One region of the Glutamicibacter ectropisis genome, then DNA from elsewhere that is predicted to be linked to it. Evidence: riboswitches for the same ligand, from Rfam matches in the RefSeq annotation. Region 1 holds a riboswitch; each other region holds the start of a gene.

What was found. A riboswitch is a leader RNA that binds a small molecule or an ion and turns the genes downstream of it on or off. The one in region 1 is predicted to bind S-adenosylmethionine.
Region 2: another riboswitch for S-adenosylmethionine. It lies ahead of QMQ05_RS04245 (bifunctional o-acetylhomoserine/o-acetylserine sulfhydrylase); the one in region 1 lies ahead of QMQ05_RS03350 (O-acetylhomoserine aminocarboxypropyltransferase/cysteine synthase family protein).
Region 3: another riboswitch for S-adenosylmethionine. It lies ahead of QMQ05_RS02925 (hypothetical protein); the one in region 1 lies ahead of QMQ05_RS03350 (O-acetylhomoserine aminocarboxypropyltransferase/cysteine synthase family protein).
Region 4: another riboswitch for S-adenosylmethionine. It lies ahead of QMQ05_RS15895 (substrate-binding domain-containing protein); the one in region 1 lies ahead of QMQ05_RS03350 (O-acetylhomoserine aminocarboxypropyltransferase/cysteine synthase family protein).

What each region holds. Positions count from the first base shown of each region.
Region 1 is NZ_CP125942.1:719,048-726,893, forward strand. It holds gene QMQ05_RS03325 (hypothetical protein) at 1-641, shown strand, start outside; gene QMQ05_RS03330 (flavin reductase family protein) at 718-1,266, opposite strand; gene QMQ05_RS03335 (methionine synthase) at 1,253-2,293, opposite strand; gene QMQ05_RS03340 (DUF1852 domain-containing protein) at 2,312-3,304, opposite strand; gene QMQ05_RS03345 (LysR family transcriptional regulator) at 3,427-4,368, shown strand; SAM riboswitch class I at 4,597-4,687, shown strand; gene QMQ05_RS03350 (O-acetylhomoserine aminocarboxypropyltransferase/cysteine synthase family protein) at 4,774-6,069, shown strand; gene QMQ05_RS03355 (cystathionine gamma-synthase) at 6,071-7,300, shown strand; gene QMQ05_RS03360 (AraC family transcriptional regulator) at 7,372-7,846, shown strand, end outside.
Region 2 is NZ_CP125942.1:912,710-920,555, reverse strand. It holds gene QMQ05_RS04260 (SHOCT domain-containing protein) at 236-646, shown strand; gene QMQ05_RS04255 (SGNH/GDSL hydrolase family protein) at 705-1,562, shown strand; gene metX (homoserine O-acetyltransferase MetX) at 1,658-2,791, opposite strand; gene QMQ05_RS04245 (bifunctional o-acetylhomoserine/o-acetylserine sulfhydrylase) at 2,794-4,164, opposite strand; SAM riboswitch class IV at 4,253-4,373, opposite strand; gene QMQ05_RS04240 (VOC family protein) at 4,547-5,191, shown strand; gene QMQ05_RS04235 (CPBP family intramembrane glutamic endopeptidase) at 5,291-6,046, opposite strand; gene QMQ05_RS04230 (phosphotransferase family protein) at 6,108-6,953, shown strand; gene QMQ05_RS04225 (hypothetical protein) at 6,955-7,374, shown strand; gene tpx (thiol peroxidase) at 7,483-7,846, opposite strand, start outside.
Region 3 is NZ_CP125942.1:615,980-623,825, forward strand. It holds gene QMQ05_RS02910 (SNF2-related protein) at 1-2,647, opposite strand, end outside; gene QMQ05_RS02915 (LOG family protein) at 2,734-3,912, shown strand; gene QMQ05_RS02920 (VIT1/CCC1 transporter family protein) at 3,987-5,090, opposite strand; gene QMQ05_RS02925 (hypothetical protein) at 5,146-5,412, opposite strand; SAM riboswitch class IV at 5,426-5,538, opposite strand; gene QMQ05_RS02930 (DinB family protein) at 5,612-6,196, opposite strand; gene QMQ05_RS02935 (helix-turn-helix domain-containing protein) at 6,372-6,935, shown strand; gene QMQ05_RS02940 (hypothetical protein) at 7,032-7,457, shown strand; gene speB (agmatinase) at 7,712-7,846, shown strand, end outside.
Region 4 is NZ_CP125942.1:3,380,828-3,388,673, reverse strand. It holds gene QMQ05_RS15915 (hypothetical protein) at 150-686, shown strand; gene QMQ05_RS15910 (hypothetical protein) at 683-877, opposite strand; gene QMQ05_RS15905 (CdaR family transcriptional regulator) at 1,017-2,090, shown strand; gene QMQ05_RS15900 (SdpI family protein) at 2,165-2,521, opposite strand; SAM riboswitch class I at 2,797-2,887, shown strand; gene QMQ05_RS15895 (substrate-binding domain-containing protein) at 2,956-3,996, shown strand; gene QMQ05_RS15890 (sugar ABC transporter ATP-binding protein) at 3,980-5,518, shown strand; gene QMQ05_RS15885 (ABC transporter permease) at 5,515-6,525, shown strand; gene QMQ05_RS15880 (ABC transporter permease) at 6,522-7,625, shown strand; gene QMQ05_RS15875 (LLM class flavin-dependent oxidoreductase) at 7,622-7,846, shown strand, end outside.

The sequences.
Region 1 (7,846 bases):
GGGAAGCTTTCGAGCAAACTGAAGCCGGGCAGGAGATGAACCGGCTTCTTGATGAATTGCTTGCTGAAGATGACAGCTGGGACGAAGAATTCGAGCTTTCGGATGAAGAACTGGCTTTCTGGGAGTCTATTACCGAACTTCTTCCCGAGGAAAGCTTCGACTGGGATGAAGCGCAGTGGGAAGCTTACTTCAGCACCGACCAAGGCCTCGAACTACTTGACCTGATGCTGCCATTCATCGCCGAAAGCATCGAAAGCGATGAAGACGCCGCTGAGTTCCAGGCGTTCCTCGAAGAAGTATTTGCCCATGATCCCGAACTGCGAGCGTACTACCTTGAGCTGTACTTCGGCATCGAGGCAGCTCCCGAGGATAACGGTTCTGACGGAACCGTAACTGAAGAAGAAGTGGTTCCGTCTCAGAGCGAGTCTCCAACGGCTAGCGCCGAAATCAAGCCAGTAGGTGAAATTAGCAAGGCTCCTGCAGTCGAGAAACAGTCCATCACGAAGGCTGCCGGTTCCACCGCGCCAGTACTGGCAAACACCGGCCTTGACGGTTTTTCAGCTGCAGGGCTAGGACTTCTCATGGCCCTTGTTGGTGCGGTCGTTGTGGCCTGTGAACGCAGGAAGTCCGCCAAGCACTAACTCGCTGTGGCACAAGACCACTAGTGCAATCTGAGGCTGTTCGGCCGCTGTCCCAAGGGACAGCGGCCGAACAGCCTCAATTGGAAAACTGCGAGTTTTCATCCAGCCGATGCCAGGCGCGGTTATGGTAGACCAATCCGTTGCTGGGCTGGCCGGGTTCGCTATCTCGTTCAATGTCCGACTCAAGGGCGCGCGCCACAAAAACTGTGGACGTTCCTGCCTGAACCCGCTCGATGACCGCACAACGAACCCAGGCCCGGACGTCATCAAATACCGGTTCGCCGCTGCTCAGCCTTGACCACGTTTGCTTCTGTGCGAAGCGGTCGATCCCACTGGTTGCCCCTAATTTAGCCACCTCGATGTCATGCGCATCCAAGCTGTGAACGACAAGAGAAGTTGCGCGGGTAAGCACTTTGGCCGCCGAGGACAGCGCAGAAATCGAGAAAACGAGCAATGGCGGATCAACGCTGATCGAAGCCACGGACGTTGCCGTGAGGGCAACTGGTCCGTCGCCGGCATCGGCGGTTATCAGGCTGACGCCACCAGGGTGCCCGCGGAAGATCGCTTTGAAGTATTCCGCGGGCAACGATGGTGTCGCCGATTCTGTCACTTCAGACGCGGGCACCAATAAGCTCCTCGCGCAGGATGCCAGCCCCTGCGCTGAGCGCGCTGAGCTTGGCTAGGGCCACATCGCGGCGGAACGGGGCCATGCCGCAGTTGGTGCTGGCAATCAGCTTGTCGGCATCGACAAATTCGAGTGCGTTGCGCAGAGTCTGCGCGACTTCCTCGGGAGTCTCCACAGCGTCATTGGCCACGTCGATAGCTCCGAGCATCACTCGCTTGCCGCGCACCAATTCGACAACCTCCAGCGGGACATTCGAATGGTGGGATTCCAGCGAAACGGTGTCGATGGAGGAAGCCTGCAACAGCGGGAAAGACTTCTCGTAGTGACGCCACTGAGCGCCCAGAGTCGCTTTCCAATCGTTGTTCGCCTTGATACCGTAGCCAAAGCAGATGTGGACTACGGTCTCGGCTTTGAGTCCCTCGCAGGCGCGCTCCAGCGCAGCGATGCCCCAGTCGGCCACCTCATCAAAAAAGACGTTGAAGGCAGGCTCGTCGAACTGGATGACATCCACCCCGGCTGCCTCAAGCTCACGGGCTTCCTGGTTCAGGATGGTCGCGAATTCCCAGGCCAGCTTCTCGCGGCTGCGGTAGTGCGCATCGTACAAGGTGTCGACCATGGTCATAGGACCAGGAAGGGTCCATTTGATCTGCTTGTCAGTACAGGAGCGCAGGAATTTCGCGTCCTGAACGAATACCGGCTTTTCGCGCTCTACTGCGCCGACGACGGTGGGAACACTGGCGTCGTAGCGGTTGCGGATGCGCACGGTCTCACGCTTTTCGAAGTCAACACCGCTCAGGTGCTCAATGAAGGTGGTGACAAAGTGCTGACGGGTCTGTTCACCATCGGCAATGATGTCGATGCCGCGCTGGGCCTGTTCGAGGACCGCAGCGCGCATGGCGTCTTGCTTGCCTTCGCGCAATTGCTCGCCTTCAAGCTTCCAAGGGGACCAAAGCTTTTCAGGTTCGGCAAGCCATGAAGGCTTGGGCAGGCTACCGACAATCGACGTGGGGATAAGCGGGGAAGTCATGAGTTATCTTTCGGAATCTTAGGCGACTGGAGTCGGGTAGGAGGAAGACCACTGATCTAGCAGTTGGCGATTCGGGATGATGAAATGCTCTTCGGTGAACTTGCCTTGGATCTTGCCCAACTGAGTTCGTTCTTCGCGGTCATAAAAGACGCGAGTGGGGGAGAAGTCTTCGGCGCCCAGGCTCGGGTGGTACACAGAAGGAGCGGCCGAATTGGCGTTATAGATTTCCGGGCGATAAATCTTCTGGAACGTTTCCATCGTGCTGATGAGGCTGATCAACTGCAGATTCGTGTAATCGTTGAGTAGGTCGCCGCGGAAGTAGAACGCCAGCGGGGCAACAGCGCCTGGTGGCATGAAGTAGCGGACGCTCAAACCCATTTTTCGGAAGTACGCGTCGGTCAATGAATTTTCGTCCTGCTGGTATTCCAAACCGAGCACTGGATGGCTGTTGCCGGTGCGGAAATAGGTCTTGGAAGTCGAGACGCTGATGCAGACCACCGGCAGCTGGGCAAAACGCTCACGGTATGCCTGTGAGTTCAAGAAATGTTGGAAGAGCTGCCCATGGAGATCGCCAAAATCTTCTGGAAGCACCGGAGCTCCGCTTTCATTGCACGATGCTGGAAGCACCACGCTGAAGTCGTAATCGCGGACATAAGAAGAAAAATTATTGCCGACCATGCCCTGGGACCGAGTGCCGGTGAGTTTATCCACGATCGTGGTTTCAAGCACTTCTAAAAGCGGGAATTCCTGATCGGTATTATCGGCGGAATAATGCACATTTGCTGAAATGATTTCCAATTCCAGCTCATAGCGGTCACCTTGGGGATTGTCCCAGTGAGCCAGGGAATTGAAGCGGCGGTTGATCATCGTCAGGGCATTGCGAAGGTTCTCTTCGCGGCGCTCTCCGCGCGCCAAATTGGCGAAGTTTGTCGTGGTTCGAGAATTCGCAGAAGGGGAGTAATTCTCGTCGAATCTTGTGGTGCTAATGCTGAAATTTAATGCGTCTGCCATGATAGCCAATCTGTATTTGGGAGGCCTGGACAGGCCGAGGGGAAGTCGTTGCGTCAATCATGCAGGGTGATTCTTGATATCAGGTAACTCGATATAACTATGGATTAATATAGACTCAAACTATGGTTCAGGTTTCGAATGGATTGACACTGCAGCAGCTTCGCTATTTTGTGGCGGTAGCTTCCGAGGGGTCGATTTCGGCTGCCGCCGACCTGATTTACGTCGCGCAGCCCAGCATGTCGGCGGCGATGAAGGAACTCGAATCCCGGGTGGGGCGCACCTTGCTGGTGCGCTCGGCCAGGGGAGTGACGCTCACTGCTGAAGGCGCAGAATTCCTCGGCTACGCCCGGCAGGTGCTCGAGCAGGTGGAGCTTCTTGAGCACCGCTACCTCGGCCGCCCCGCCGCGCGGCGGCTGCTGGGTGTCTCAACCCAGCACTACTCCTTTTCGGTGGACGCCTTTGTGCGTATGGTCCAGGCCAGTGGTGCCGCGGAATACCAATTTTCGCTGCGTGAGACCCGCACCGAAGAGATCATCGAGGATGTGCGCACCCTGCGCAGTGACATCGGGATTCTCTACCGCAACGACTTCAACCGGAAGGTCATCGACAAGCTGCTGCGCGAATCTCGGCTGGTCTTCCACCCGCTGTTCTTGGCCGATCCGCATATTTTCATCTCGCGCAGCAACCCACTGGCCGCCCGCGATCAGGTCACCCTCGAAGACCTCGAAGATCTACCCCGACTGACCTTCGACCAGGGGGCAAGTAACTCTTTTTACTTCGCCGAAGAGGTCCTCTCCACCCGCTCAAGCCAGCGCGAAATTCAGGTCTCGGACCGTGCCACGATCTTCAACCTCATGATCGGTTTGGGCGGGTACACGATCTCCACCGGCATCATCAGCGACGAGCTGGATCCCTCCATCGTGGCCATCCCGCTGGCCATCGACGAGCGCATCGAGATCGGTTGGATCAACCACGCCGCCATTCCGCTGACCGATCAGGCCCAGCGCTACCTGCAAGAGGTCCGTGCGGTGGTTCAAAGCTTCGGAGTTCAGGTACTCGGCTAGGCCCCAAATCTGTAACAGTGTGTCACCGCTGGGTGCTTAGTTGTCACAAAGTTGAGGAAGATCCTTGGAATCTCGGGAATTCTCATCTTGATCACGCGTCATAAAGGGTCGTTAGTGTCCGCGTCATGATGACAAGTAGACGACATATGAAGCGTCACGACCTTGTATGAAGCGTCAGCGCCGATAGCGCTTGCACGCTGTGAGGCCCATGCCCAACCATGGAAGAACAACCCATCAAGAGCGACTAAGAGATCTGGCTCGTTGACGTCGCAGCAACCATCGGGAAACCGAAAGGTGCTAAAGCCAGGAACGATGGAGCAGTTCCGAACCCCGCATCAGCGTGGGCCTTGTGCCAAACACGATGCACTTCGGTCCTCCCTCGTGATCAAGAAACGAGAAGGAGCTATGAGCCAAGGAACCGACGCGGTCCACGCAGGATATCGCCCGAGCGGAGAGTTCCGCCCGATGCTACCTCCACTGCACAATTCCGCAGCGTACCAATTTGAATCCCACGGCGAAGCCATCGAAAAGTTCGCGCTGCGCCAATCCGGCTTCACCTACTCACGCACCGGCAACCCCACCGTTTCCATCCTCGAACAACGAGTAGCCGCACTGGAAGGCGGAGCCCACGCGGTCGCCACCGCCACCGGCCAATCCGCGGTGGCCCTGTCCCTACTGGCCCTGACCCAGGGACCCAAACACATTGTGGCTTCCTCCTCGCTCTACGGTGGCACCGTTGATCTGTTCACCGACACCTTCGCCGACTTCGGTATCCGCGTCACCTTTGTTGACCAGGCCGATCATGCCGCTTGGGGTAACGCTATTCAGGAAGACACCCGCGCGTTCTTCCTCGAATCCGTGTCCAACCCACTGTGTACCGTGGCTGACCTACCAGCCATTGCCGCCATCGCCCACGAACACAACATCCCGGTAGTCGTGGATAACACCCTGGCCACCCCAGTGAACGTCAAGCCGCTAGATTTCGGCGCCGACATTGTGGTGCACTCAGCCACCAAGGGATTAGCCGGACACGGTTCGGTCCTCGGCGGTGTGGTGGTGGACTCCGGCACCTTCGACTTCTCCAATACGGTGCGCTGGCCACAAATCTCCGCCCCACGAGCACGCCTGAACAACACCTCACTGCTCGAACGCCACGGTGCCGGCGCCTATACGATGCTGGTGCGTTCCAAATTCCTGCACGATCTGGGCCCAACCCTGGCCCCGGCCAGCGCCCAGAGCATCCTCACCGGAATCGAAACCCTGCCGGTGCGCGCCGCCCACGTGCATCGCAGCATCACCACCCTGATCGACAAGCTCTCTTCCCACCCGGGCATTGCGGCCATCCACCACCCGTCCTTATCCAGTCACCCAAGTTTTGAACTGGCGGCAACGATCACCCCGAACGGCACCGGCTGTGTACTTGCCATTGAACTGGCCGACCCCTCACTGGTCTCCCCGGTGATCGACGGGCTGAGCCTGATCTCCCTGGCCGCGAACGTGGGCGATACCCGCACCATGATTTCGCATCCGGCCACCATGACGCACTGCCGGCTCACCGAAGAACAATTGGTCGCCGCCGGACTAAACACCTCCACCCTGCGCCTGTCGGTAGGGCTCGAAGACCCGGCCGACCTGTTGGCAGATCTTACCCAGGCCCTGGATCTGGCATTGGTCCTAGCCCCACAAACTCAAGGAGCATGAGATGACTGGCTTCAACACTCAGGCCGTACACGCCGGCCAGCACAAAGACCCACATACCGGGGCCGTGGTCCCACCGATCTACCAAACCAGCACCTTCATCCAAGACGGTATTAACGTGCTGCGTTCCGGGCACGAATACTCCCGAGGCTCCAACCCCACCCGTGATGGCTTCCAAGAACAGCTCACCGCACTTGAAGGTGGTGCAGCCGGGTTCGCCTTCGCTTCGGGCATCGCCGCCGAAGACGCCCTCTTGCGTGCCGTGCTTGAACCGGGCGATCACATCATCCTCGGCGCCGACGGCTACGGTGGCACCAACCGGTTGATCTCCAAACTACACAGCAAATGGGGCATCACCTCTTCTGCGGTAGACATCACCAACCTGGATTCGGTGCGCGCCGCGGTACAGCCGAACACCGCACTGCTCTGGGTGGAGACTCCCTCCAACCCACTACTGGGCATCGCCGATCTTTCCGGGTGGGCCACCATTGCCCGCGAGAACGGTGCCCTGCTGGTGGTGGATAATACCTTCGCCACTCCTTATCTACAGCGCCCACTGGATTTTGGTGCGCACGCGGTGGTTCACTCCACCACCAAATACATTGGCGGGCACTCCGATGTGCTCGGTGGTGCGGTGATTCTCGCCGATCATCACTTCCGCGGCCAATCCCTGGCCGAAGCGGTGGGCTATCAGCAGTTCGCCGGGGGAGCGGTGGCCGGCCCGCAGGATTCCTATCTGGCCGCGAGGGGGCTCAAAACCCTGGGCCTGCGCATGGAACGCCACTGCGCTTCAGCCCAAGCACTGGCCCACTGGCTTGATGCCCGCCCCGAGGTCACCCGTGTCTACTATCCCGGTCTCACCTCCCACCCCGGGCACGAACTGGCCGCCCGCCAGCAGCGCGGATTTGGTGGCATCGTCTCGGTCGCGTTAAAAGATGAAGCCGCCGCCCGCGCCTTCGCCCAGTCCATGGAGTACTTCCAACTCTCGGTCTCCTTAGGCGGGGTGGAATCCCTGGTCTGTTATCCGCGCGAAATGACCCACGCCTCGCTGATCGGTACCGAACTGGAAATCCCGGCCAACCTGGTGCGCCTGTCGGTGGGGATCGAAGAGGTCGAAGATCTCATTGCCGATCTGGAACGCGGCCTGGCTGCCGCCCGTGCCACCGTTCCGGCCACCACTCGTGACACCGCTTCCGCGCGCACGGTGCGCGAAAAGACGTTGGAAAACGCCTGATAATTTCGGTCCGCAATCATCGGGCGGCGTACCCCTTCCCCAAAGGATAGTAGTTGGGGAAGGGTGGAATCATGATCGGAATTCTTAATCGGCTCATCGAGCACATCGAGGCAAACCTGTGTGCCGAGATCAACCTCGCCGAACTGACGCGCAGCGAAGGCACCACCGAATATCACCTGCGCCGGATGTTCTCCTCCTTGGCCGGCATGCCGGTCTCCGAGTACATTCGCCGGCTCCGCATGAACGTGGCTGCCGCGGACCTGCTGGCCGGTGAGGACCTGTTAAGTATTGCGATCCGATACGGGTATGGATCGGCCGAAGCCTTCAGTCGCGCCTTCACCTCGGTGCATGGTGCGTCCGTGAGCGAAGTCCGCCAACACGGCGGACCCCTTCGAAGCCAAGCAATCATCAGGTTCAGCCTGCACGTCGAAGGGAACACCATGGACGCACGAATAGTAGAACGAGAGAATTTCCAGCTCATTGGGTACGCAACCCAAGTGCCGTTGATTCACCATGGGGTCAACCCGCAGATCCAAGAGCACATCG
Region 2 (7,846 bases), 190 kb from region 1:
CATTCTTGTACCAACAGGACAATACAAGCAAGCGCGTGATCTTGTGTCAATAGACTGATACAAGATAGCCGATCATGCCGCCCGAAAAATATTTCATTGCAATTTGGTAAAACCAATAATTGGCGCAGTGAATTCTTGGAGAACCGTGGTTCACTAGCAAGAAGGCAGGACATAGTGCGTGAGCGTAGCGCCTAGCTGCTCTAACAATGTCAGCTCGTACAGAATGGTTGGTGCCATGGAAGCAAGCTCAGTGATTTTTGCGGAAGCGATTCCGGATACCGGGGACAACACCAGCTTCGGCTACATCGACAGTACCCCGTCGACTGGCTCTACTTTTATGGATGCAATGTTCTCGGCAATGCCGATCATTATGGGTGTGGTCGTGGTGCTCTTCATTGCTGTAGTTGCGTTCATCATCTACGCCCAGGTGCGCAACTACCGCAAAATCAAGAGTGCCGGCATGGATCCGATGACCCTTGAATCGGAGCTGAAAGCCAAGTTGGTTCAATCCAATTTGCTGGCACCCAAAGAATCCTTGGAAGCAAAGTTAACGGAGCTTTCCGGCCTATTGAGCCGCGGTGTGATTACGAACGAGGAATACACGCAGGCGCGCCAGGATTTGCTCAAGGCGTGGCGCCAGGGGTGAAACAGATCATCCCTGAGGCTGATTGACCAGACGTTACCATAGGGTAACAATGTAGATTGTGGCTAAAGATTTTAATGCAGATGCTCCCGTTCCCGTAGAAGAAAATCTCCATCCTTGGCGGCGCTATGTAGCCTTGGGTGACTCATTCACCGAAGGAATCGGCGATCCCGATCCATCAAACCCCGGCCGGCATTTGGGTTGGGCCGATCGTCTGGCTCAGGAACTGAGCAGCACGGTTCCAGATTTCGCCTACGCAAACCTGGCGATCCGTGGCCGGTTAATCGGGCAAATTGTGGACGAACAGGTGGCCCCGGCCATCGATTTAAAGCCAGATCTCATTTCTCTGTGCGCCGGCGGAAATGATGTGCTGCGCCCCGGCGGGGATCCAGATAAGATCGCCGACATTCTCGACAAGGCGGTCGCCAAGCTCAGTGCGACCGGTGCGACCCTGCTGATCGTCACCGGACCGGATATTCGCGATACCCCGGTGCTTGGTAGCATCCGCGGCAAGGTAGCGATCTACAACGAAAATATTCGCACCGTGGCCGCACGCTACGACGCGGTCGTGGGCGACATGTGGGCCTTGCGTGAACTGCACCAGTCGCAAATGTGGGCGCCGGATCGCCTGCACTTCTCCCCCATGGGTCACCAGCGCATCGCAGCCATGGCCCTAGACGCCCTCAATGTCCCACACTCGATCAATACCGAGGTGGAGCCGGTCATCGATGAGCGTAGCTGGCGCGAGGCACGCATCGAGGACCTGCAGTGGGCGCGCGAGCACCTGGCCCCGTGGGTATTGCGCCGACTGCGCCACCAGTCCTCCGGTGATGGGATCACCGCGAAACGCCCTTCGGCGACGCCGTTTACCGCGCCTAAGCCCAACGATTCTTTGGGTGCCGGCGACAGCGCGCAGTAGGTAGCGCGCGGTAGGTTGCGCGCATCAGGTTATTGAATAGCAAAAAGGGCAGTGACCACCGAAAACTGGTGGTTACTGCCCCTTTTGCTGTGCTATTAGTGGCTAAAGACCAGGGTGCGCAACACCGAGTCGAGCTGGCTGGCGTCGGTGAGAAAACCGTCGTGGCCGATCGGCGAATCGATGTAGTGCACCGGTGACTTGGTGGGCAAACTGGCGGCTAATTTCTCGGACTGCTCCGGGAAATACAGCCGGTCAGAACTCACCGCAGCCACCACCACATTCACCTGCTGCAACCGGGCCAGGGCCGCGCTCAACGATTCATGACCGCGTGCCACGTCGTGGCTCATCAACGCTTCGGTAAGCAACAGGTAGCTGTTAGCATCAAAACGGTTAGCCAATTTGGTGGCCTGGTGATCCAGGTAGCTTTCGACCTGGTAACGACCACGCGGGCCATCCAATTGTCCGGTAGGTTGCTCCCCTGGCTGTGGCTTGCGACCAAAGCGGGTCTCAAGTTCGGCCTCGGAACGGTAGGTGATGTGGGCCAGGCGCCGCGCCAAGCCCAGCCCGGCGTCAGGTCGTGCATCCTGGGTGTAGTAATCGCCACCGTGGAAGTGCGGATCAAGCCGGATGGCCTGGGTCTGTACCTGAGCGAAGGCGATCTGTTCGGCTGTGGCCTGCGCGCAGGAGGCCATCACCACCAGGTTCTTGACCTGCTCGGGAAACTCGACCGCGTATTCCAGGGCCCGCGCCCCACCCATCGAGCCACCAATTACCGCATGCCAGGTGCTAATTCCTAACTGCTTGGCCAAGCGCGCTTCGAGGCGCACCGAGTCCTTGATGGTCACGAAGGGGAAGCGTGAACCGTAGGGCACACCATGCTCATCCAGCGAGGACGGTCCGGTGGACCCATTGCAACCGCCGACCATATTCACCGCGAGCACAAAGTACTTGTTGGTATCGATGGTCGCCCCGGGGCCAACAAAGCCGTCCCACCAGCCGGCGGTGTGTGCATCGCCCTGGGCGACGTGGGCGTCGCCGGTCAGCGCGTGCATCACCAGGACCGCGTTGGTCCCGGCCGCGTCGAGGGTACCCCAGGTTTCGTAGGCCAGTTCCACTTCTGGCAGGTAGCCGCCAAATTCGAAGTGGTGCTCGCCGACGGCGCTTCGGCGCATCATGCCGTGCTGACCTTCGGCGAGCTGTGGTGTTGCGGTGGTCGCAATGGATGCCATGCTTAGAGAGTTTCCTGCAATTCCTTGTTTGGTTCTTCGTTCGATTCCTCGCCCTGGCCAAGGGCCGCAACAGCGTTGAAGCCTAGTTCCAGGTCGGCCAAGATGTCCTTGATGTTTTCCAGTCCGACGCTCAGGCGCACCAGGGACGGGCTCACGCCAGCGGCGATCTGCTCGGCCTCGGAGAGCTGGGCGTGGGTGGTGGAGGCCGGGTGGATGACCAGCGAGCGGACATCGCCGATATTGGCGACATTGGAGTGCAACTCCAGGGCGTCAACAAACGCCTGACCTGCCGCGGAGCCACCATCAAGTTCAAAGGCGATGACCGATCCGGCACCGTGCTGCGAGTACTTCTTGGCACGCTCAAACCACGGTGAGGATTCCAGGCCTGCATAGGCGACCTTTTGCACTTCGGCGCGAGCTTCCAGCCACTTGGCTACCGCCAGCGCATTTTCGCCGTGACGCTCAACGCGCAGGGACAGGGTTTCAAGTCCTTGGGCGATCAGGAAGGCGTTGAAGGGGGCGACCGCGGAGCCCAGATCGCGCAAAAGCTGCACCCTAGCCTTGAGGATGTAGGCGAGGTTGGCGCCGAGGATGCCGTTGACACCCAAGTCACGGGCGAAGACTAGGCCGTTGTAGGACTCGTCCGGGGTGTTGAAGCTTTCGAAGCGCTGCGGATCCTTGGCGAAGTCGAAGTTGCCCGAGTCCACGATCACTCCGGCGATCGCATTGCCGTGCCCACCGAGGAACTTGGTGGCCGAGTGGATCACGATGTCCGCACCAAACTCGATCGGGCGGATCAGGTAGGGTGTGGCCAGGGTGTTATCCACCAGCAGTGGCACACCATTTTCGTGGGCGATCGCGGAGATCGCTTCAATATCCAGCACGTCCTGACGTGGGTTGGAAATGGTTTCGCCGAAGAACGCCTTGGTGTTCTCGCGCACCGCATCACGCCAGTGATCCAGGTTATCCGGGTCGGCCACAAAGGTGACCTCAATGCCCAGGCGCTTCAGGGTGTGCTTGAGCAGGTTCTGAGTTCCGCCGTACAAGCTGGGGCTGGCCACAATGTGATCGCCGGCCTCGGCAAGGTTCAGGATCGCGAAGGTCGTGGCGGCCTGCCCCGAGGAGAGTAGTAGTGCACCCACGCCACCTTCCAGATCGGCGATCCGGGTTTCGACCGCATCGGTGGTGGGGTTACCGATGCGGGTGTAGATCGGCTCCAGTTCGGACAGCGCAAAACGGGCTGCGGCGCTTTCGGCGCTCGGGAAGACGAAGGATGTGGTCTGGAAAATCGGCAAGGCTCGGGCGCCGGTGGTGGGATCTGGGGTTTGGCCGGAGTGGATCTGACGGGTTTCAAATGACCAGTTGTTGCTCATGGTTTCCTCCAAAATAGTTGTATGACTTTGGGGGTAGACCACTGAGAAGACACCGATGGAAGTACCTCATCAAGAAGCCTTCCAGGGTTACCCGCGCTTGTCCTTAGCCGCCTTGCGCGTCTAAGGGCCAGGTCTTCACCCGGGGCACCCCACCGCGGCTGGAGGGTTGCCGCCCAGTAAGCCGGGGCTTGTTACTGGGACTCATGACCTGCCTCCAGTGTGCCTGAAAACCGAAGATCTTTGCAATGCGAGCGCCCCAAAATGGTCGTAATCGGTCATATTTCACACGGTGGGCCATTTTGTCGCAGAGAATTCGATGGCGGAAATTCGGATTAGGGTCGCCTAAGTAGAGACTGCGGTCACATATTGCCATGATTGGCACATGATGAGGCTAGATCACGTAAGTTATGCCTGTGGCCCAGATGGGCTGCTGCCAACCGCGCAAAGAATCTCCGAGTCACTCGGTTTGGAGTTCGTCAAGGGAGGCGTGCATCCCCGCTTCGGGACGCGCAATGTCATCTTCCCACTCAAGCATGGACAGTACCTCGAAGTGGTCGAGGTCCTGAATCACCCCGCCAGCGATAAGGCCCCCTTCGGCCAAGCAGTCAGGGCCCGTTCGGAGCTGGGCGGTGGCTGGATGGGCTGGTGCGTTTCGGTGGACGACCTGTCCAGCGCCGAAGACCGCCTGGGCCGCAAGGCTGTGCCGGGAAACCGCAAGTTCCCCGACGGCCGGGAGCTGACCTGGCAGCAGATCGGCATCAAGGGTTTGATCGCCGACCCACAGTGCCCGTACCTGATTTCTTGGGACGATGAAGCCAAGGACCTGCACCCATCCAAGGCGTTGGAACCAACCGGGGCGATCAGCGAAATCACCATCGCCGGTTCGCGAGATCGTGTGCTGGAATGGCTGGGTCAGCCAGAAAATGTTCACCTCGGCGCGGTGACCATGGCCTATCAGGCGCCCAATGGCACCCCGGGCATCATGTCGGTGACCTTTGAAACTGACAACGGGTCTGTTGTCTTGTAGTAGACTCGCAGCTGGCTCATGGTAGGCGGGGACAATGGCGTCCCCACCTACCAATTTTTTTATGCGCGTCTTTTGTTGCGCTATCTATCTTTTGTTGCGCTAGCCGCCAATGCCAATGGCCGGGCCGATCAGTGCATACCCGACAAAACCGATGGCGTCGAGCAAGAAGTGCGCGATCACCAGCGGCATCACCCGGCCATACTTGTGATAAACCCAACCGAAGACCACGCCCATGAGCATGTTCCCGATCATCGGCCCCACCCCCTGATAAAGGTGGTAGCTGCCGCGAATGAGGGCCGAGCAAATGATCGTGGTCCACAACCGAAGGTTCAGCTTTTTGGCATAGGTGAACAGGAAGCCAAGCATCAGCACTTCTTCGAGCACCGCGTGGCGTACGGCCGAAAGCAACAGCACCGGCACGCTCCACCAATAGTCCCCCAGATTGGCTGCGGACAGCGCCGTAGTCACGCCCAGCGCCCGGCCGGCCGCATACACCCCGAGGGTGCCAAGGCCCATGGCCAAGAAAAGCCCTGCGCCCAGCAGTGCGTCCTTGCCCCCAGAACGCAGGTCAAAACCTATCTCGCGCAGTCCTCGTCCGGTACTGCGTTTCATCAGGTAGACGGCCAGCACTACCGGCACCAGGGCAAAAAAGATGTCCAGCAGCTGGTAGGTGAAGTCGAAAAATTCGCGGGTGCTCAGCTGGTTATTCAGCGAGGTCGTTTGCTCGCGCAAGGGACCACGCGTGAGTTTGTCAGCAAAGCTCAGGATCGAATAGATCGCACTCTGCCCCAAAGACAGCGCTAAGACCAGAACAATCTCAACTTTTAGGATCTTCGAATTCACGTTCTCGATCATAGGCTGATTATGCTGTGTGCCAGCTGAGGTAGCCTGAAGATAGCGAACTAAAGGAGTATTTGTGAGCCGTCCCGCCACCGACGAAGAATTGCGCATCGCCCACCAATTACGCCCCGACCTTTCTTGGGAAGATGCCTCGGTGAACGAGGGTGGACAGTTCCACAAGGTGGTGATCGCCAATCCTCATTCGGTGATCCGCATGGCCCGCACCGTCCAAGCCACCGCAGACATGCCTCGTACGGTGAAATTACAGCAGCTGTTGGCCGATCAGCTGGACTACCAGATCCCGGTGGCGACCTCGCAGATTTTGCACGTGGATTCGCTGGCTTCCGTAGCAATGTCCTTCATCCCCGGTAGCGCCCATGAACCACATTTCGGGGATCCGAAAATCTTGGGCCAGGTGGTCAGGCATCTGGCCGATATTCCGCTGGAACCGATCAGTGATCATTTGACTGCGCCCTTTTCTTTCCGTGGCCCGTGGACCGAAGATCGCACGCAACAGTGCTTTGATGTCTTGCCCGATCAGCTGCGTGGCGCTGCAACCAGTCTGTGGGCCCAACTTGATGAGTTGGCTCAGGTACCACCGGGGCTGGTCCATGGTGATTTGGCCGGACACAATATGCACTGGGTGGATGAAGAACTAGTCGGCATCCTGGACTGGGATCTGGCCGCCGCTTGGGATCCTGCGCTGAACACCGCGTATTTGAGCCTGTGGCACGGTCTGGAAATGGCCGATCAGATCGCTCCGAACCCCGATGAAGCCCGTCGAGCGAAGATCTGGTTGGGCCTGATGAGTCTGGAGCGGCTCTCCGATACCCTTTCGCGCACCGACAATCCGAAGATCAATAAGCTGATGCGAAAAATTGGGCCGCGGATTTTGAATGCTGCGCAGGCGGTGAGGAGCTGACATGCGAACTACAACTATATTCTCAGGTGCCGGGCTGGCCATCTTGTCCCTAGTGCTGAGCGGATGCTCCGCCAATGAAGCTCCGGTATCGGCGGACGCCGTGCACCAAGAAAACGAGCTAGCTTCCATCTCAAGCGTCGTGACACAACAGAATCAGGAACTGTCCTTGGGTTTCCCGCTGGATGGCGGACAATATTCTTTGGCGCTGCAGTGTTCTGGCAAGCACAGCTCTTCCACCGTCACGTGGAGCAGTAGTCATGGCTCGGATCAAGGAACAGTCGATCTGACCTGCGCACCCGAGGCGAGAGTAGTCCACCAAGAAATGACCCTGGACGGGTATTCAGCGTCGCTCAGTTTTATTGCTCACGACCTGCAAGGCCAGACTTTGCATGTCTCGGTCGCGGCGGTCGCTGACGCATAACTACTTGGCTGACAGTTAGCTGTCATCATTCGTCGGGACAGCAAAAGGCCCATCCAAGCGCGACGCTCGGATGGGCCTTCATACGCATCAGTGCTGATGCAAGTTTGCTTAGCTCAGGGCTGCAACAGCTGCATCGTAGTCTGGCTCGGTGCCGATCTCTGGAACGATCTGGTTGTAGATAACCTTGCCGTCCTCGTCTAAGACAACTACCGAACGAGCGAGCAGACCAGCCAGAGGTCCGTCGATCTGGGTTACACCGTACTGCGAACCGAAGTCCGAACGGAACACCGAAGCAGCGGTGACGTTCTCGATGTTTTCTGCTCCGCAGAAGCGGCCCAGAGCGAATGGCAGGTCGGCGGAAACGCACACGACGGTGGTGTTTTCCAGGCCGGCAGCCAGTTCGTTGAAGCGACGAACGCTGGCAGCGCAGACGCCGGTATCAACCGATGGGAAGATGTTCAGCACAACACGA
Region 3 (7,846 bases), 100 kb from region 1:
CCTGCTTGGCAGGCAAGTCGAGGACTACTGATTCTTTAGTACGTCGCAACATAAACGGTTTGATCCGTCGCTGCAGCAAGGCCAGTGTGTCCTTATCACCCAAGACCTCGATGGGCCGGGCGAACTGACGGTTGAAGCGACTCGTATTCAAGAACAGCGCAGGTGCCACCAATGACAGCAGTGCACCGAGCTCGGAGAGGTTATTCTCCATTGGAGTACCGGTAACCGCCAGCTTGAAGTTGGTCTGCAAGTTCACGGCCGTTCGGTGAGCCTTGGTGGAGCGGTTCTTCACGAACTGTGCTTCATCCAGAATCAACCCGGCAAAGCGCTGGGACTCGTAAATCTCGTCATTCAAACGCAACAGGGTATACGTGGTGAGGATGACGTCGTAGTTCTCCGCCAGATCACTGAGCTGATGCGGCGAACTCATCGTGCCCTCGATGCTGGTCACGCGAAGGCTCGGGGCGAATCGCTTAACTTCGGTTTCCCAGTTAGATACGACTGAGCTTGGCGCAACGACCAGGAACGGAGCCGGAGTTCGCTGACCTGCTGGAAGCTTGGCGCAGGCCTCGCTATCGCTCCACATCCCGTGAGCGTGCAGGATCAGTGCAATTGTCTGCAAGGTTTTACCCAGGCCCATATCGTCGGCCAGGATTCCGCCAAAACCACCCTCATAGAGGCGGCTTAGCCAGCGAAAGCCTTCAACCTGATAGGGGCGCAATTGGGCATTGAGGGTCTCAGGGACCATCGCCTGCTCGCCCTCGGCAACCTTGAGCAAGGAACGCATACGCCCGATGAACAAATCTGCGCCGTCGACCCCTTCGGCGAGTTCATCGAGTTCTTCAAAGAGGGAAATCTGGAAGACAGTGAGCTTCAGATCGCCTTCCTTCGGCTTGTCATTCAGCGCCTGGGCTTCATCCACCAGAGCCTTGAGCTTGGCGAACAGCGGCTGGTTCAGTGAGAACCACGTATTGTCCGGCAGCTTGATCTTCATCTGACCGTTGCTCATGGCTTCAACAATCTGAGAAAAAGGCACTTCGTGGTCACCCACGGAGATCAGCAACCCCAAGTCCAACCAGTCCGTACGCTCATGATTGACCGCGTTGATCTTCAACTGCGGAAGCTCGCGCAACTGCCGGAAGACTGGACGGGTGCCCTTTTCGTTCAGCTTGACGATAGGCAACGCTTCGATGGCAGGCAAGATTTCAGAAACAAAGGAAATGACGCTTTCGCCCGAATAGAACTTGGGGGATAGATCGGGGTTTCCGGTTTCTGTGGTCTGCTGGAAGACCTCATCAATAGCTGCGCGAAGCTGCTGTTCAGCTTCAAAATCGTAGACAGCTTGCTGATCTGGAACGCCGGGATAGCGAATCTGGAATTCCAAGGTTGCGGAGTCATTGGGCTCGCCCTTGTCATTGAGGTCGCGCTTGTAGGTGACATTGGCCTGCACGTAAGGAGGCTTAAGGTCGGGTAGCACCAGGTCCTCGCTGGTGCTGTGAAGCTCAAAGCGACGGGCCAAGCGTGGGTAGGTAGATTCAAAGAAGCTATCGATTTCAGCCACTGGAATAGTCACCGACCGGCGGTCAATGTACCAGCGACGATGGGCCTCTGCGATCGGTTCCTGGCTAGGAGCCAACCAGATTTCATCGGGTGAACCGAGCTGTGCATAGAAACCGTGATCGGCGATAACGCCGCTAGGGGAGTCAGAGTCTAGCGCCAGGTCTTGACCATCGATATGCAGGATGCCGCCCAGTTGCAGGTTCTCGTCATTCAGGGCTGCCTGCATGCTGAAGCTGGCGTGATCAATGATGCGAATACGCTGTTCGGTGCGAGTAGAAATGAGCGCAATGCCCAGTTCTTGTGCCTGTTCAAGCAGTGGCCACAGCAGTTCTGAGGCGTACTCATCCATGAATAGCCAGTCTTCGTCGACTTTGAACTGCAATTGGGTATCACTACGCGCCATGGACGCAAAACGGGTGAACCAGTGATGCTGCGCGCGCAACAAGTTCCAGCCGTAGGTCTTGAAACCTAGGGTGGTCCAGCGTAGCTGTCCGCGAACCCAACGACCCTCAGAATTACGGACCATCGGGCGAACACCGAGACGGAAGCGCTTATTACGTGTGGGGTGTGGAATGCTGCCGGTGGGCATCCACTGCTGTTGCTGAGTGGCGTTCTTCGCATCAAAGAGCATGAACTGCAGACCCATGGCTACTACCGGGTCATTCTGCGAACCGAGCAAACCATCGGCAGGTCCAGGCTCAGATGGTTCAAACCACGAGTCAATTTGCTGGGCCCAGGCGGCTGAAGTTTTTTCTTCTGCCACGGCGACGGCGCGGGGCAAAGAAGCAATCTTGTTCGAGACAATCGCCAAGGCTGCAATGTGTGGGCAGATGCCCGGCTTGTCACAGGTGCATTCGCACAGTTCGATTTTCCACTCGTCGTCGACCTGATGAACCTGGATCATCGGCGAGAATTCTTCGTCGTTGGCACGGACAGTGCCCTCGATTTGCCGAGTCGATTCATCAAACTCCACGTCAACTACTGAATTTTCTTCAGCAGCAATGTTCTTTCCGTAAAAGAAAGGGACGTCGCCCAGGTAGCGCAGCAAGTGGCGGGCGTCGATGGTTGGTGGAACAGAATCACTCATCCTCTCATCGTTTCACGTTCCGGCCCGTGGTGAAAGTTGAAGGGCATGTCTGTGAATAATCACTAGCTGTGACGTAGCGTTGACACATGTCCCATATCTGGCCCTATCTACCGGCAAGAGCGGTCAATATTACCTCGCTCAACGAGTTTGATCGGTTGGCCGCCGAAGCATTAGCCTCCCGTCACACCCGTGGATTTAGCTGGCGCGTGCATCGTGTCGATCTGCGCGAGAGGGACTCCGTCCTTCGGGCTTTAGACCTATCCGAAGCGATCTTTATCGACTGTCAGTATTCAGCCCAAGGGCGGGAACTAGTGCAAGCCACTGGCGGACTGTGTATGAGTTCTGGCAAGGAACTGCCTTTTGAAACTACGGCGCGGGATTTGTACACCCCGGATGAACTCTATGCCGGCATCAAGACATCCAACTACGAGCAGGTGCCGGACGCGAAGATTTACGCCTATTCGCAACAGCACACTGCGCCTGCTGCGTTGAATTCTGATGATGCCATGGCTCGAACCTTGCACGATCACCATGTGGGGCAGGCCCTCGTTGCTCAAGTGTATGAGGGAGTATTCAAAGAGACGCCCTTGATCGGTGTCATGGGTGGGCACGCCATGCTCCGCGGTTCAGATCAATACGCGCAGACGGTACAGCTTGGGCAAATGATTACCCAGAACGGTTATGCGGTGGCCACCGGTGGGGGACCGGGAGCCATGGAAGCAGCCAATGCTGGAGCGTGGTTGGCAGACTACAAGCCACAAGAGATTGAACTTGCTCTCCAGATGCTAGCTTCACAGCCGGATGCCATTCACCAGCGCACCAGTTGGGCCCGCACCGCGCTCGCCGTCAAAGAAAAATTCCCCAGTACCCGAGAATCTCTGGGCGTACCGACATGGTTTTACGGGCATGAACCACCCAATCTTTTTGCAACGAAGATCGCAAAGTTCTTCACCAATTCCATCCGCGAAGCGGTGCTCTTGGAACAGTCCACGGGTGGGTTGGTGGTCCTGCCCGGGGCAGCCGGTACGGTGCAAGAAATCTTCCAGGATGCTTGCGAAAACTACTACGCCACCGGTGCACGCGTGGTGCCTATGGTTCTACTCGGGCGTGAGTATTGGACCAAGACCATGCCCGCGTGGCCATTGCTGAAGGCGTTGGCTGCCGAGCGAGTGATGGAAGAGAGAATAGCGCTCGTGGATACCGCGGCCGAGGCCATGGAGTTCATTAACTCTATGGGTACGTTGCGCCGTCGTACACGCTGGTAGCGCTGAGAAACGAACAACCTCGCTCCCCGAGATGGGAAGCGAGGTTGTTCTTATTGCTGCGAGTAATGATCTGGTTAGGCGACCTGTACGTCGAAGAGTAGACCCAGGCAGTATGTCACTGCGGCGGCACCCCAACCGATGGCCAACTGGCGCAGACCACGCTTGAGCGGGGAAGCGCCCGAGAGCAATCCGACGATCGCGCCGGTGATCATCAGTGCAATGCCCACCAAAACGACGGAGATGATGATGGCCGTCAAACCGCTGAGTCCGAAGATGTACGGCAGGATTGGAATGACCGCACCGGAAGCAAAGAGGCAGAACGACGTGAAAGCGGCGCCCGTGGCGGAGCCAAGCTCCTCGTGTTCGCTTTCCAATTCCTCTGAACGTTCCTCAGGGTTCAACGAGAATGATGGGTTGCAGTCACAGGTGAACAACCCCATGCGTTCGGCGGCGCGGTGTTCTGCATCCTCATCGTTCATACCGCGGGCCTTATAGATCAGCACCAACTCGTTGGAATCCAAGTCGAGGTTGGGGGCCGCGGTGAGCGTGACCTGGGTGGGTCGAGAGGCGGTCAGTAGCTCACGCTGGGAACGCACGGAGACGAACTCGCCAGCTGCCATGGACAGCGCACCGGCCAAGAGCCCTGCGATACCGGAGAAGAGTACAAAGGTGGAAGAAACGCCGGTGGCCCCGATACCCATGATCAGTGCCAAGTTGGAGACCAACCCGTCATTGGCGCCAAAGACTGCTGCACGGAAGTTGCCTGAGAGCTGAGCGCGGCCGGCGGTGGCCAACGCACGCACTACTTCTTCGTGGACCTGTTCGTCGGCGGCCATTTGTGCGGTCGCGTCTTTGTCATTACGGTAAGGCGAGCTGCTCTCTGAGCGTTGTGCCATAGCCAGCACGAAGACTGAGCCGAAGTTGCGAGCGAGGAAACGCAGGATGGTACGGCGCAATGAGGGGCGCACTGGCTTGAAATGCTCTCCAAGCTTGGACCGCCAGTGTTCCTCATGCCGGGCTTCGGCTTCGGCCAGACCTAATAGGATCTGTTTTTCCTGCCCGGTTTTCTTCTGGGCGAGGGTTCGGTAGATAGCGCCTTCGGCGACTTCATCGGCGAGGTACTTTCGCCATCGTTGGATTTGGGCACGAGTCGGTTCGGTTGTTGAGGGGTTCGACATCACGAAAACAGCTCTCTTGGCAGGTCGAATTTCTTAGCGAAACTCGGTGAACGGGTCAGCTACCAAGTTTAGTGAGGGGCTTCAGGCTTGGGAATTTGGCAAGGCTAAAAGCAATGCTGCGCCCCTGTGATTGCCCGACCGTGGCCACACCCAGGACCAGTTCAGAGGAATCAGGGTTGAAGAGCGGACGACGTGCGCAGCGGGCTAGTAAGTGTTCTAGTTGCCCGGGGTCATCAACGTAGCGGATCAGCCATTGGCCCTGGAACTTAAATTGCACTTGACCGGTTTGGCGGTCGAGGATGGGCAGAACAGAATATGCCATGTGATGCGCTCTCGCTGAGTTCTTGCCCGAACACAGTGAGTGAACGGACCGCTTCTTCATCCGAACCACCCATGAATCTGGGGTTGGTGCACGGCTAGTCGGAGCTTAACGCCGTGTCTCGTGAAGCAACACTTGTGATGCTACCCGCCGGTGCTACGCAGAATGAAGATCTGTTCCGTTATGTGACTTGTTCTGGTGCTCACTCTTGAGTTTTGGTGGTGGCGAGGCGGTCGATCGCTTCGTATTGCTCGGCCCATTGTGCCGCTGAATAGTCGGGGAGGTTTGGGGCTGCCGCACGTAAACCGACGAAACCATCAAGCTGTTCGCGCACGATATCAAGATGGCCAGCATGCCGAGAGGTTTCTGCGATCATGTGCACCATGAGATGTTCGAGTGTGGTGTGCCGTCGGCGAATCCACCACGGAACTTCCGCCGGCGCGTTCAGAGGCAAGGCCCGGATCCCTGCGTCGGCGAAAGCAGTCGATTCTTGGTAGAGCGTGATAATTTTGTCAGCGCTGAGCTGGGCCGGTGGTAGGAAATCGGTTTGTGGATCATCGATGTCCAAGAGGTTTTGGATATAGGGATCATCAATGGTGCGGTTCAGGCACTGTCCGAAGTATCCGTATTCCGTAATGGCCAGATGATGGATTACACCAAGGATATGCGTTCCTGTGGGGGTTAGTGGTTTGCGGGCCAGGCGATCGTTCAGGTCTTGGGCCTTGTAGACGATGGCTTCGCGGGCATCGGAGAGATATTCCTGCAGGAGTTCTTTGCTGTGATCCATGCACAGAGTCTAAGTAAGTATGTACGTGCCTTGAGTATGAAGCGTGTGAGACACAGCATATTTGCAGGCTGGGCGCTATGCTCTGTTTACTATTAGTAAACTCGCCGCGGTGAACCCTTGAATCACTCAATCGTTGCCTGGTGTGCCCTAACGAACGACCCGATGGAGTGAATGCATGAAAACCCTGCCCGTGGAATCAAGCGGAGCTGCAATCAATATTGGTTCTCGGTTACGTGGGGTACGTCAGCGACAGCGCATGACTATCGACCAGGTGGCCGAGCTTTCCGGATTAACCAAGGGGTTTCTTTCGCGGGTGGAGCGAGATTTGACGAGCCCTTCGGTGTCAACACTGCTGAAGCTGTGCGAGGTGCTGGGTATTGAGGTGGGGACGCTATTCGAAGTGCCCGAAACCATGTTGGTTCGGCTTCACGAAGCACCGCGGGTGTCCTTGGGCGGTGATGGGATTACCGAACAGCTGGTGACTCCGCGCGGTGAAAAACGGGTACAGATGATCCGAGCTGAAATTGCACCCAAAGGTGTCGGTGAAGCAGAACTGTATTCGGTGGATTGCGAATTAGAAGTGCTGCATGTGATTGCCGGAAGGTTCACCCTCGTTCTGCCTGAGCAGCGCGTTGAACTTGAGGCCGGTGACACCATGACTTTTTCCGGGCGGGAACCGCATAGCTGGGAAAACGAGTCCGATGAAGTCGCTTTGGTGACGTGGACTTTGATCCTCTGATCTGTTCGGCACCTATTCGGTGTGGTGTTGCCAAGCGCGTATTCTAAAAAGGTGTGCTCATCGTGCGCACTGAGTGCGGTGATTGATAGGAGTGGCGTGAGGACAAGCGAGGAAACTGGTGCACGGGATCAGCTCCGTTGCATCGGCTGGTGGGCTTCGGTGCTTGTTGGCGTTCTTGCCGGCACCACCCTGACGTGGATTCGCACGCAACGTAATTTCTTTTTCATTGGCGCAGTCATTATCGCGGTGGTGATTGTGGTCATCGGGCTACGCACGATTCGACGTCGCGCCCGCTTCCCGCAAATGGCTCAATCTCATGTTTCCTGGTCCTATGGCCTGTGGATGATCATCTTACTCATCCTTGTGGGCCCCATTCAGTTGGTCTATGTGGCCGATGACCTTTCGGAACTCATGCTGAAGTCCTTGGTACTTTCTGCTGGATTTGCGGTGGCCATCCATGAGCTCGACCGTTCACTTGTTAAGGCCAGTATCAAAAACTACCGCGAACCACCCTTGTCTTAAGTCCGGATTCCTGCGCAGCAGAAATGCAGGACGGATCTTTGAAGGCAGGTTTTGCACCGATTGCACCTTGTTAGATGCCGTGACCCTTATAGGGTCACGGCATCTAATGCATTAAGCGGGTTTATGGGTAATAGTCTCAGATTTGGGTGCGTGTATCTTGACGTGACTTCGATAACAAAATAGCATAATAGGAAACTGAAGTTTCGTATTAGGCAACTGCGATTAATGTCGTCAAGCGCCGGGAGGGCAAGAACATGAAAGAAGTCCGCATTGAGGAAAACGGCCACCTAGGGCCAATCAACGCAGCGGTTATTCCACGCTATGCAGGCGCTGGAACCTACGCCCGCCTGCCACGCCTTGACCAGGTTGAAAACGCCGACATCAAGATC
Region 4 (7,846 bases), 940 kb from region 1:
CTCCTGGAACGAGACGTCGATGCTGTCAGTTTAGGCGGTGAAGTAGGAGAAATGTTGAGCACTGCTCCACCGAGGGGATGAAGCGTAGCGCGATCTTTTCCAACAGGAAGACGATGTGCCTAGTGGCGGTCGATTTCTACGATGGAATCATGATCAAGAAAAAGTATGTCGCCACCGCATTATTCGCCGCACCCATGGCCTTGGCGCTCTCCGGTTGTTCCGTTTCAGACCTCATGACGGACAAATATGATGAATCCACTGAAAAGACTGCCAAGTCTTCCCAAGAGGCTGTTTCCTCCGGACTACTGCCCAATTGGGTGCCAGAAGGCGGAAGCAACATCAAGCTGATGCAGCGCAATACGGGGATGGAAAGAATCTTTGTGATGGACTACAGCGCAGACGTGCCAAGCGATAAATGTCTAGCACTGAACACCGTTGGCAAGCCATCGGAAGCAGAGCTGAAGAAGGCCTACGCCTCGGATTCGCGAACCAAAAACTTTGAGGCGAAAGAAATCTCGTCAACCAGAACTCTCGAAGCTGACTGGTGGCCAGAAAACGCTGAGAACCAAACAACCGACCTCTGCGGTCGTTTCTGGGTGCACGTGGCAGATGGAAAGTTATACGCCTTTGCCCCGGACACCACCAACACGGTTCAAGCAGTGCAGCGCGAGCGCGACGCAGCCTAAACTTCGCGTGGATCCTGCCAGTGGGGTTGGTTCTTGGCGGTATAGATACGGCAGGCAACTAACCCCGCCAGGCACACCGCGATCAGTACAGGGCCAAGTAGTCCAGGTAAACGCTGGTGCCAGGTCATGTTGAGCGATACGAGCAAGGAGACAAGGAAACCCCCGGTTAAGTAACTGATCGCCGAACTCATGGTGAACCTTTCCTTGCGATACTTGACTGGGGTGAGCCTAACATCATCCAGCGGCAAGGTGAAGGACGAAAGTGCGAAACCTTGATGCGCGTCGCGGTGAGTCCTCCATGTTTTTGGGGCAGGAAGCTAGGATGACTTCATGAGCGAAATGGAGCAACCACGACTAGCCAGCGCACTAGCGCAAAAGGTTGTCGACACCATTTCACCAACGATTAATCGCCATGTGAACATCATGAATGAGCATGGAATAATCATCGCCTCCAGTGATAGCTCGCGCATCGGAACGTTGCACGCAGGAAGCCTTGAAGTGCTTCGAGACCAGCGGGTCATCCGAGTCACTCACGGCGATGAAACCGCCGGGACCCAGCCCGGGGTGAATCTTCCGCTGAAGATTAATGACCGCGTGTGTGGAGTCATTGGACTTACCGGTGCACCCCATGAGGTGGAACCACTAGCTGAGCTGATTGCGCTGACCGTGCAACTGCTGGTCGCCCAAGAACGTGAGCATTCGCGTAGCGCTCGCCGGGCAGCCGAAGCCAGGGATATTCTTTCCGCCTTGCTCGCCGGGAATGTCGCACCGGAAATCATTGGCCGGATGCTTCAGGCACATGGGCTCAGCGGGCACCTGCACTTGGAAGTGTGTCTAGTCGGCAAAGGACAAGCGGCAGGGCAAGAGTCAGCCTTTGCACAGCCAGGAACCCAAGGGGTAAGTACCTCTTGGGTGACGTTGTTTGGCGCGAGGTGGAGACTTCGCAAGGCTAGTGAAGATCATGGCCAAAGCGTTGTTGGACCCGATGATCGGTATCTTGGCGGCCCGGGGATGGCAGATGTCGGTGAGCTCTTGGCCCGGGCGGAAGTATTGCGCACCTTGGTGGCACGTCCTGAACTGATTCCAGATCAGGGGCATCGTGAACTGTGGACTGAAGAGATCGCGGTGGCTATCGCCCGCACACCGGTATCTAACCTCAAATATCTTGCGATGCCTGCGCAGGAATTGAATCAAGAACAAGCAAAAACCCTCTTGGTGGTGGCAAGCGTTGCTTCGATGTCTCAAGCGGCCGAGATTTTACACATTCACCGCAATACGCTGATGCAGAGGCTGGAGCGTATCGGGCAGGTCACCGGTGTGGATACGCGCCTCACCAGTGAATCGTTACGCCTACAGCACGCGATTTATGCGCGAGTTGCCTTGGGGCAATTACAGATCTTCTAATGCAACTAGCCTGTTGGCAGATGGATATTTTTGATCCTTCGCGGCCGAATCTTCGCCACGAGAGACACTAGCGACTAACTACTCGGGTACTGCTTGGCAATCTTATTGGCGCGGAATCCTGCCACGAGCAAAAGCAAAAGACTGAGGCAGAAGCCGACAGCGGTCACGGTCAGCGCCCACGGGAATTTCTGCATAAAGCAAAGAACTGCGGCGATGGCCAACAGTACCCATCCAATCCACGCTGTCATTCTGAGCGTGGGTGCGGCATGGCGGTGAGCAGCCAACCACGCTTCATCACTCGATAAGGTGTGACGGGTTTTGATGCCTACCGCAGTGTTGCGTTTGAGCTGGCCCGAGGCAGTCATCGGAGCCAAAATGCTGGCGGTCACGGTCAGTATGACCAGCCCAAACATCAGACTGATGGTGTTCATTGGGTCCATTGAAATTTCCCTTAGATGGTGACTTTGTATTCAGTCTATACAGTGGCCATATTTCTCAACACCCGTCCTGTTACGAAAACTGAACAGTGCAGTTAGACGTGCAACTCATCCGCAGAGCTTAATATGCGGAAATATGACGTGACTCCGGCACTTCTGACACCGTTTTTGGCCGGATGAACCCGTGTTTTGTGAAGAGTTCTGACGCTTTGTTCCCTCCGGTGACGCGTTAATGGCACGCCCATCGGATCGATGTTTAACTCGAAGAATACCCATCCAGAGCGGCTGAGAGACCTGGCTCCGTGACGCCGCAGCAAGTCTGCAACCCGCAGAAAGTGCTAACGCCAGGAGCGATGGAATTCCCGGGTAGCGAAGCGCAACTTTGAGTTCGGGATCCCTCGGTTCACTATGTCTAAGAGAGGGACGGCATGACTCGCACTCGCCCGAACACCCTGAAATTATTGGCAGTAACCATGGCAGCAGCAACACTGCTGACCGGTTGCTCGCTCAAGGAACCACGACCTGACGTGGCACCGGTAGCGGCGCAAAACACCACCCCACAAACGGAACAGTCACTGAACGATGTGCCGTCACTCGAAGGTAAAAAAGTCGGAATTGCTGCCAAGGACATCCTGCACGACTACTCGCGCGTGGTGTATCAGCAGATCCAAGAACGGGTCAAAGAACTCGGTGGCGAAGTGATTGCCACCCAGGCCGAAGCAAAAGACGAAAAACACGTCTCTGATGTCGAAAACCTGATTACCCAATCACCAGATGCCATCGTGGTCATCTTGGGCGACGCCCAGACATTAACCCCTGCGCTGGCCAAGGTAGATGCGGCCGGTATCCCACTGTTCACCATCGATTTCCAGAGCGAATACTCCAAGAACAACGTCACCAGCGACAACTGGAATGTCGGCACCACGCTGGCGCGCACCATGGCTGAAGATCTACATGGCAAAGGCAAGATTCTCGTCTTTAACGGCTTCCCCGGTGTGACTCCGTGCCGTATTCGCTACAACAGTCTGAATCTGGTGCTGGAAGACTACCCAAACATTGAGAAGATCACCCCTGAGCTACAGGACAAGTACGAAGGCACGATCGAAGATGCCAAGAACCAGATTCAGGATCAACTGCGCAGGCTACCGGAAGGTGAAGTCGACGCGATCTGGTCTTGCTGGGACATGCCACTGATCGGTGCCGCGCAGGCCATCGACCCGACAGATAACGACATCAAGTTGTACGGCGTGGACGCAGAGCCCGGAGCCTTGGACCTCATCGCAGATCCACAGAGCTCATATCAGTTCACCGTTGCTCAGCCCACCAAGCAAATTGCGGCCACCTCGGCCACAAACATCGCGCTCTTCCTCGACGGGCAAACCGACAAGGTACCAGCCACCAGCTACGCCGAGCCGATTTTTGTTGACAAGGACAATGTGAATCAGGTGCGCAATGACAACGGGATCTAATGAACTGCTGAACATGCGCGGTATCAACAAATCCTTTGGTACCGTGAGCGTGCTTGAAAAAGTAGAGCTGAAACTTCGAGCCGGAGAAGTCTTGGGCCTCGTAGGTGAAAACGGTGCAGGGAAGTCCACACTGATCAAAATCCTCACCGGTTTATACACTCTAGACTCCGGAGAGATAGAACTTGCTGGCAAGGTAGTGTCCATTCGCCGCCCAGCCGATGCCGAAGCGCTGGGTATTGAAGTCATTCACCAGGACCGCCATTTGGCTGGCCGTCTGACCGTTGCCGAACAGTTGTACCTTGGCACGTCGAAGAGTGCTGGGCTGTGGCGTAACGAGCGCAAAGTGCAGGCAGCAGCACGTGCCGACATCCTGCGCACCACCGGACAAGAATTGGATGCTGCAGCGTTTGTTGATGAGCTCAGCGTCGCCCAGCAGCAGCTCATCCAAATTGCCCGGGCCGTGCTAGCTGAACCCAAGGTACTGATCCTAGATGAACCAACAGCGCCCTTGGCCAACGAAGAAGTAGAACAACTCTTCGGCACCGTCCGACACCTGCGCGATCAGGGCGTGGGAATTATTTTCATCTCCCACTACCTACAAGAACTGCAATCGATCACCGACCGAATTACGGTGCTACGCAATGGCAAAAATGTCGGTGATGCAAGTTTCGCGGCCGGAGACAGCATTGAAGATGTCATCGGGCTGATGCTCGGTAACCAAGTTAATGAGTTTTCACACCAGAGAACTCGGGCATCAACCAGTGCTGATGCCCCGGTACTTGAATTAGCTGAACTATCGGTGCAGGGAAAGCTCAACGGAATCAACCTCACGGTGGCGCCTGGCGAAATCGTCGCAGTCACAGGACTACTGGGGTCGGGAATTGAGGTGCTGGCCGATGCCGTTACCGGCAACCTTGCACACACAGGCTCCGCGCTATTACATGGCAAAGCGGTCACTTCTGCCGCTGATTTTGTCTCCCGCTCTGGAGCCTACGTCCCGTCGAACCGGCACCAAGATGGCATCTTCTTGCGCAATACGGTGCGCGAAAATATTGCCGCCGCAAGCCTACGCAAACTGGGCCGCCGACTTGGCCTGCTCGATCCGAGCAAAGAACGCGAGGTGTCCAAGGAACTGGTGCAACGTCTAGATATCCGCCCGGCCAATGTTGAAGCAGTAGCCTCCGGTCTATCTGGCGGTAACCAACAGAAGAGCGTCTTGGCCCGATGGTTGGCCAAGGGGTCCGACGTGCTGGTCTTAGACCAGCCAACCTCCGGTGTGGATGTCGGAAGTCGCGCACATATTTATGCGCAAATTTCCCAATTGGCTCAGGACGGGGCCGCGGCGCTGGTGGTCAGTGTGGATCTGGAAGAAGTTGTGGGGCTCGCCGATAGGGTACTGGTGCTTTATCGCGGGCGTATCATCGCCGAACTACCAGCTGGCCAGGCGAGTACCGAAAAGATTTTGCAGTTGGCTTCCAGCGGGCAAGCTGCTCAAAACCCACTCGAAGAGGTGAACGCATGAGTTCTACCCTGACTCCCGTAAGCCAAGATCCCGTGAGCGCCGAGCGCTCGGTGCGTACCAAGAAACCAAGCTTCGCGGCCTGGATTGGCTATGCCGGTATTGCCGCTGTGCTTCTGCTATTTATTTTCGGTTCGCCGTACTTTTTGACTGCTTCAAATATTCTCACCATCTTGACCCAGGCATCGGTCTTCGGCATCGCCGGGGTGGGGCTGGCCATTGTCATCATCGCCGGCGGGGATGATGTGCTTAATGGTGGTATCGATCTGTCCACCGGTGCGGTGGCAGGACTTTCTGGAACGGTCACCGCTCTGGCGGCGGCCAGCGGAACACCGGGGTTCTTAGCGGTGCTTTACGGTGTGCTGGTCGCTACCGCGATCGGTATTATCAACGGCATTTCTGTCACCTTGGGTTTACGCCCGCTGCTTGCCACCTTGGCCACCATGGGAGTGGCAGCCTCCCTCGAACTGGTCTTCAGCCAAAACCTCAAGATCGCTGTAACAGGTGGCTTTTTTGAAGCTGCCCGCAGCAGCGTATTCCTCGGCATTCCTCTGGCAGCCTGGTTGATGGTGCTCGTCGGCGTCGTGGGCTGGTGGGTTTATAGCAAAACGAGCTGGGGTGTGAATTCCTACGCCGTGGGCCAGAATCCGACGGCAGCCCGGGTGGCTGGGTTGGATCCGCGCAAGTATCGCCTGGCTAGCTACGTGCTCAGTTCCGCATTGGCCGGGATCGCCGGAACACTGCTGGTGGCTCGGCTTTCAGCCGCGGTCCCCGGAATTGGAACCCAAATCCTGTTGGACATCATTCTGGTCGCCTACATGTCCATGATCTTCTCGCGCAGGCGGTTGGTCAGCGTTGTGGGCACCATCTTGGCTGCGGTCTTTGTTGCCGCCCTTGATAACGGGTTGACCCTCTTGGGTGTGGCCAGCCAATGGGTGGGCGCGGCCAAGGGGCTACTGATCTTGCTGGTATTGGCCAGCGTGACCTTGCGCGGAAGGAACAACCGATGAATACCACGCAGACCTTGAGCGCACCGCCGGCTCCACGACCGCTGACCCCGCCGGCCAAGGGGCCTAGGAAGCGTGGCACCCTTCAGGCTTCTCGCCTGGTTGCCCCAGCCACGCTGGCATTGATCCTGATCGTCTTCTCGGTGCTCAGCCCAGTATTTTTTAGTGTCGGAAACCTGGTGGGGATCCTGGGGCAAGTGGCTTTGCTGGCATTAGTTGCTATTGGCCTGACCCTCGTGGTGCGCGCCGGCGGCATTGACCTGTCCATTGGGGTGGCCCTGGATTTGGGAGCTCTGGCTAGCGCCTGGCTGATCAATGATGGGTACCGAGCCTGGGTGGCCGTCGTGGGTGGATTGCTCTTCGCCCTAGCTGTGGGACTGGTCAATGCACTACTCATTGTCATTTTGAAGATCCCAGCGTTTTTGGCCACCTTGAGTGTGTGGTTTGTGGGCACGAGCGTGCAACAACTGCTTACCGGTGGTGGGGCACCGATCTATCTTTCGGCACCCCTAGTACCCGATGGTTTTGCCGTGATTGGTCGGGGATACTTCCTCAACATTGATGCCGCCATTATTAATGCGGTCACCATCGCTGTGCTGGTGGCGCTCTTACTGGGCATTACCCGCTATGGACGCAAGCTCACCGTGGCCGGTGAACAACCTAGCGCAGCAAAGATCTCTGGGCTGCGCGTTAATGCGCTGATCGCCAGTGCCTATCTGTTGTGTGCGGTGATCGCCGGATTTGCCGGCATCGTGTTGGCCGCACGCTCCAATGGTTATGTTCCCGGCAGTGGTCAGGCCTATTTGATGGATGCCATCGGGGCGGTATTCATCGGGGCCACGATCTCTCGCTATGGGCGTGTGTCCGTGGGCGGAACGCTGATTGGTGTAGTGATTTTTGGCTTGCTGGATAACGGACTGAACCTGATCGGACTGTCCTTCTTCTTCCAGGACCTGGCCCGTGGACTCGTACTGCTGGCCATCTTGCTCGCCGCCGTCGTGCTCGGGCGAAACCAGGGTCAATCGTCCACCGGGATTTTCGCCCAGCTGCGCACTGCTAAGAAGCACATATCAACCACAGGAAAAGGAAACAGTAACTCATGAGCCAGCGCATTCACCTCAACGCCTTCGACATGACCTGCGTGAGCCATCAGAGCCCGGGACTGTGGCGCCATCCGCAGAATCGAGCCGATGAATACAACACCCTGGAATATTGGGTGGAGCTGGCGCAAACCCTAGAACGCGGTGGTTTTGATGCGTTGTTCTTGGCCGACGTCTTGGGCATTTATGATGTGTACCAAAACTCCAGTGGCCCAGCCCTATTA